One region of the Gottfriedia sp. NPDC058432 genome, then DNA from elsewhere that is predicted to be linked to it. Evidence: riboswitches for the same ligand, from Rfam matches in the RefSeq annotation. Region 1 holds a riboswitch; the other holds the start of a gene.

Region 1 (3,209 bases):
TGCCCATCTTTTTGAAAAGGTAGGCCGATGAGATATCCTTTTGTTTGAACATCACTTTTGTTTAGAACGGTTAATACTTGTTCTTTTTTTATATTCTTCTTTTTTAGTGCTGTATTTTTCAAAACGATTTTACCCGACTCATCATACAGTGATAGATAAAAATTTTTACTAAGAATTTGTAACGTCGCATCTACTCCATTTTGATTATCTTGTTTAGAGTATATGGAAATAAAATTTTCTCCAACATCTATTAAATCACTTTGTACTTCTGTTTCAACATGTTTTATAAAGTATTTTGAAGCGATAAAAAAAGTAATGACTAAACTCAACAAAATAACTGAAATAAAGATTAAAACCAATCTTGTATACATGCTTTTCATGTGTGATTTTCCTCTAATTTATAGCCTAAACCTCTTATTGTAACGATTTCGACCGTAGCCTTTAACTCTCTTAGACGCTCTCGTATTCTCTTTATATGCACATCAACCGTGCGTTCATCTCCTTCATAATCAAGTCCCCATATTTGCTCAATCAAATCATTCCTCGTAAAAATTCTTCCAGCTTGACTAGCAAGCTTCATCAATAATTCAAATTCCTTTAATGGTAACGTAATCGATTGATCATTTGCTGAAATTTCATATTTAACTTGGTTAATCGTTAAATTACCTACAAAAATATTTTTATCAGTTAGTAATTGAAATCTTCTTAATAGAGCTTTTACACGTGCTACAATTTCCAAAGGATCAAAAGGCTTTACAACATAATCATCTACCCCTAGATCAAAGCCCTTTAATTTATCCTGAGATTCCCCTTTTGCTGTGACCATTAAAATCGGAATATCATAATACTTTTTAACCTCTTTTGTCAGCTCATATCCATCTACTTCAGGCATCATCACATCAACTACTACTATTTGAATATTATTGTCTTCTAGTATCGTTAATGCTTCTTGACCATTTTCAGCCTCAAGAACCGTATAGCCTTCACCACTTAAAAAAATAGAGATTAACTCGCGAATATTTGCATCATCATCGACAACTAATACTTTTACATGATTCAATAAATCCACCTACTTACATTTCCAAATAATTATGTACATATTATATAAATTCATTATGAACTAAATATGAATTAAGAAACCAAAACTAAATAAATAAAAAAGAGAATGGCTTAGTTGGCCACTCTCTTAAGGAACTATTAAATGTTTTTTCGACCTATTTTAATTTCTATAGTATCGGCAAATCAATCTATTCTAACGACTTTACCTGATTTTCTCTCTCTAACGATTCTCTTCCTATTCCCTGACTTTTTACATTTATATTTTCCATTTTCATCATCTACTACAGAATCCTTACGAGTCATAAATACTGCCATTAACATAGTTAAAATAAGAATTCCACCAAATATATACATTTCTAGCACTTCATAACCCCCACTTACTTCTTCATTTACCAAAATTGAATGCAAAAAAGACACTAGGAAAATCTCCAGTGCCTTAATAAGACATCATTTTGGAAACCTTCTCCCTACACGCCTACGAGGTTAGCTGTCGGATTCGGACCTAAAAAGTAGCCCTACCTAAAAAGGATTCACCCCAAAGTACAATTGCACAAAAATTGGTTCCCCCGCTTTAAAATTGAAATGTCCCTTTATTAATAGAAGAAACACTCAACTAAACTCAGCGATCTATGGTCATTTAATTTTATGTATATTACTTAAATTACAATTCAACTACTAAATTGTATACTATTTTACTAGTTAAAGAAACTAATATGTCTTTTGATTAAATATGTTGTGTCAATAAATGACCATTATGATAAGTATAAAAATCTTTTCCTAGTTGGTTTTTCAAATGAAAAATGAGCAAAATTACTTACTCATTCATGAGTCGATTCTCTGTTTTGAAATCCTAATTCACAGCCGGCTAACTCATGTAATCATTGATTAAGGTCCTTTAAAATAAGTAATAACCCCCATTATTAACATACAAGTGACATGTAACAAAAAGATGGTTCCAAGAATTCTTCCTGCGCTTTTATTCTTTTTCTTTGCCAATTTGTTTATTAAGAAAACAATAATAGCTATTACTATAATGAGAGTTAATAGAGGTAAAAAAATAAATAAGTCCGACATAGATTGTTCTCCTTTTTGTAATCTCTATACATTGATTTACTAAAAACTAATATTCTAGAGAGAATCTTTTATTCCTTGTTTATCTAAATCACCCGTTCGTACAAAAAGAAAAAAGGATTGCCATAGCAATCCTTTCTTAAATAAGAATCTGTTATTTCTCCCAAAGTTCAACCAATCTACCTTCAGGATCTTTAATCCAAGCAAACTTACCATATTCACTAACCTCTTTTTCCTTTGCAAGAGGTACACCCACTTGTTCAAGATGCTTAATCGTCTCGTCTAGATTATAAACTTGAAAATTTAACATTACTTGCTGTTCTGTTGGGAAATATCTGTCTTCTTCAGTAAAGAAAGAAAAGATTGTTTCATTTTCAGAATCGGGTTTAATAATAGTCCCATTCCAATTTTCTATTTCAACATTCAGCACTTTACTGTACCATTTTTTTAATGCATCCAGATTTTTAGTCCTCCAAAATATTCCCCCGAAACCTTTTATCATCATAATCAGCTCCCTAACTTTTTATAAATTTATTAAAATATTACTTTGTTTGCATAACTTTCTCTATTCGACGATCCGGTAATAACCACAAAATTGCAACGAATACATATATTATTTGAGCGAACCAAGGCCAGATCAAAGACGTGCAAACTGCAGATAAATAACAAACCACAGATACTTTTCCTTTCCAATCGTTACCTACAGCCTGTTTTAACTTTGAATTCTTTCCCTCTTTTTTGATAATTATACCTTGTAATATGAAGTAAGCTATTGCTGCCATTAAGAGTATTACACCATAAAGCATTGTAGGATAAGGCTTATAATGGTTTTCTCCCATCCAACCAGAAGCAAAAGGAATTAATGATAACCAGAAAAGCAAATGAAGATTAGCCCACATGATTGATCCTGTCACCTTTTGTAAAGTGTGTATCATATGATGGTGGTTGTTCCAGTAAATACCTACATAAATGAAACTAAGTAAATAACTAAGAAATGTTGGGAAAAGTTGTAATAAGTCTTTTATATTCGGACTATGAGGAATCCTAATTTCAAGGACCATAATTGTAATAATGATAGC
Region 2 (3,209 bases), on a different contig from region 1:
CACAATTTGGATGTGGCTATCTGGCTCGTTTCCTTCTATTAATTTAATGAATCTTGAAATTGGTGCAAGTACTGAACGATACGGGCTTTTTAGAACGACTAAGCGACAAGGATTACCCCATTCTTCCCATTTTTCTTCCATTCTCTTAATTGATTCATCATCAAATCCAACATAAACAGCTATCGGTTCTGTTGCAATACCTTTTGCAAATGATAATGTATTATGCACAACTCGATGCGTTCCTGAAACTAATACAACTGTAATAACTTTATTTGCTTCCGGTTGAAAAGAACTTAAATCGATACTTAATTCGCTTGATACATTTTGATAATGTTTATAAATAGCTAATGAGAAGAGTATTATTGTTGGAATGACAACTAATACAACCCAAGCACCATCTACAAATTTTGTAACTGCAAAGATTACGGTTACAACAGATGTTACAATTAAACCAATAATATTGATTGCTAATTTGACTTGCCAATTCGGCCCTTTTACTCGTTTCCATCTTCTCGTTAAACCTAATTGTGCAATGGTAAAAGATAAAAACACACCAATAGCATACAGTGGAATCAGTGCATTTGTATGTGCTTGGAATGCAATGATTAATATACTTGCGGCTGCAGCAAGTGCAATAATTCCATTTGAGTAACCTAAACGATCCCCTCTGTTTGTAAATCCTCTAGGTAAAAAACCATCAGCCGCTACGATCGCAGCTAACTGAGAAAATCCTGTAAAAGTTGAATTTGCTGCTAAAATTAAGATGATAAATGTAAACCAAATAATAACTTGATAAAGTATCCCGTGACCGAAGTACACCTTTATTAATTGAGATAACATCGTATCGTTTGGATTAGGTGAAATTCCGTTCACATATAAATGATATGCAAAGCCTAAAAGTGTAATTGAAGTTATAATTCCTAGCGCTATATATGTTTTAATTGCATTTTTTTGACGAGGTTCTCTAAAAACTGGTACTGCATTTGAAATGGTTTCAATACCTGTTAACGCTGAACATGCAGAACTAAATGCTTTTAAGACAAGTAATATACTTAAACCTTGTGGTACTGTACCAAATGTCGGTGTATGATGCTGTATAAATCCATGTTGAAACTCATCAAAGAATCCAGTAAAAATCAGAAGTAACATACAAATCATAAAGCCAAATGTTGGCCACGCAAATATTTTAGCTGATTCAGCAACCCCACGAAGATTTACAACTAATAATAAAAATACACAAAAAATTGCTAAAACTGTTTCATAAGGCACTACAGCCGGATATGCAGATGACACAGCTTCAAGTGCAGCAGAAACTGAAACCGCAACTGTTAAAATATAATCAACTAAAAGCGAACTTGATGCAATAAGTGATACCCATCTTGGTTTAAAATTGTCTTTTGCAATAGCATATGCTCCGCCACCACTGGGATAAGCTAAAATCCCCATAATATATGAAAGAATTAGTAACCCTAATAATAAAACAGTTGCTATTGTGATCGGTATGATATACCAGTGTGCTTTTCCCCCTAGACCAATCAACTCGGTCATTCCCGCCTCTGGTCCATACGATACAGATGAATACAAATCGGCTGCTAGAATTGGTAAAGCAATAAACCAAATCAACTTATTATGCTGTGCATGAATTTCAGCTGTTCTCATAGGTCTGCCAATAAATACGCGTTTTACACTATTAAAATTTGATATCGAATAATAAATCCCAAAAATCGCTAAAATAAACAGTCCAATTTCTATATATTCGGACGGATGATGCATAAATCTCTCCCCTTTTCTTAAAAAAGCAAATAAAACTAATGATACATTGGTAAAAACTTCTAATTTTTACTTTTTTGCACACAAAAAAACACTAAGCTTTACTTAGTGTTTAAAAACAATACTAAATAAACCCCTTTCTTTAAATGCTTACGAGGTTAGCTGTCGGATTCGGGATTAAAGAATACCCCTACCTTTACAAAAAAAGGATTCACCCCAATAAAGAAATGGTTCCCCCGCTCTTTTTAAGATTAAGCAATTATGGTTTTGAATAGAAATATATGAATTTAATAGTAAATATATAACTTCAGGTTAAATTTGTAAATAGACTTTTACTAAAATTTATCTAAATATGAGTTCTCTGTATTATTAGCGTACTTGATTCCAAACGATTTGTTCAGATTTACTTGTAGATAAAGTGTTCGTTAATACGTTTTGCACTTCAATTTGATTAAACGTTGAGATCTTTTTATTAGCATCTGACATATTCGTTTCGTACCCTGTCAGTAAAATAGAAAATCCACATCCTACTACTAAAGATAAAATTGCTTTTTTCATTTTGTTTTCTCCTTTCGATTTTTTTCATATAAAAAAACCATGACCTATGGCCGTGGTTTGACGTTCGTTTTTAAACGTAAGACCCGCTCAGTTGAAATTTCACGACTAATTAGCGTGCTTGATTCCAAATGATCTCTTTTGTTTGGTCAACTGTTATCATGTTTGTTAACACGTTTTGTACCTCAGTTTGATTAAACGTTGAGATTTCTTTTTTAACTTCTGACTTATTCGTTTCGTACCCTGTCAGTAAAATAGAAAATCCACATCCTACTACTAATGATAAAATTGCTTTTTTCATTTTGTTTTCTCCTTTCGTGATTTTTAAATATAAAAAAACCATGACCAATGGTCGTGGTTTGACGTTCGTTTTTAAACGTAAGACCAACTTCGGAAGTTTCGCGACTAATTATCTCACTTGATTCCAAACGATCTCTTTTGATTGATCAACTGTTAAAGTGTTTGTTAACACGTTTTGTACCTCAGTTTGATTAAACATAGAGATCTCTTTATTAACTTCTGACTTATTCGTTTCGTACCCTGTCAGTAAAATAGAAAATCCACATCCAATTACTAAAGATAAAATTACTTTTTTCATTTTGTTTTCTCCTTTCGCTATTTTTTAATATAAAAAAACCATGACCAATTGGCCGTGGTTTGACGTTCGTTTTTAAACGTAAGACCAACTTTATCATGATAAAAATCAGTCGTCAAATGGTTCTTTTTGGAAATTTGAATGTAAACGATTACTTAAAATAAACGATTTTTGATGGTTTATTTTTGGTAATCGTTTACATATTTATAGTTTTTTTCGATGGTAGTTTAAATATAAGAAAGTAGGGAAATCTCTCACGAGACTTCCCCCTTATCAAACCGTACATGCC

What was found. Region 1 has a riboswitch for cyclic di-AMP ahead of ACFWM3_RS16330 (hypothetical protein). Riboswitches for the same ligand answer to the same signal wherever they lie in the genome.
Region 2: another riboswitch for cyclic di-AMP. It lies ahead of ACFWM3_RS15175 (APC family permease); the one in region 1 lies ahead of ACFWM3_RS16330 (hypothetical protein).

Annotation. Positions count from the first base shown of each region.
Region 1 covers NZ_JBHXLC010000016.1:65,837-69,045, reverse strand. The annotation lists gene ACFWM3_RS16340 (sensor histidine kinase) at 1-380, opposite strand, end outside; gene ACFWM3_RS16335 (response regulator transcription factor) at 377-1,060, opposite strand; gene ACFWM3_RS16330 (hypothetical protein) at 1,243-1,476, opposite strand; cyclic di-AMP (ydaO/yuaA leader) riboswitch at 1,518-1,657, opposite strand; gene ACFWM3_RS16325 (VOC family protein) at 2,285-2,632, opposite strand; gene ACFWM3_RS16320 (TMEM175 family protein) at 2,673-3,209, opposite strand, start outside.
Region 2 covers NZ_JBHXLC010000014.1:184-3,392, reverse strand. The annotation lists gene ACFWM3_RS15175 (APC family permease) at 1-1,773, opposite strand, end outside; cyclic di-AMP (ydaO/yuaA leader) riboswitch at 1,902-2,038, opposite strand; gene ACFWM3_RS15170 (hypothetical protein) at 2,140-2,328, opposite strand; gene ACFWM3_RS15165 (hypothetical protein) at 2,438-2,626, opposite strand; gene ACFWM3_RS15160 (hypothetical protein) at 2,735-2,923, opposite strand.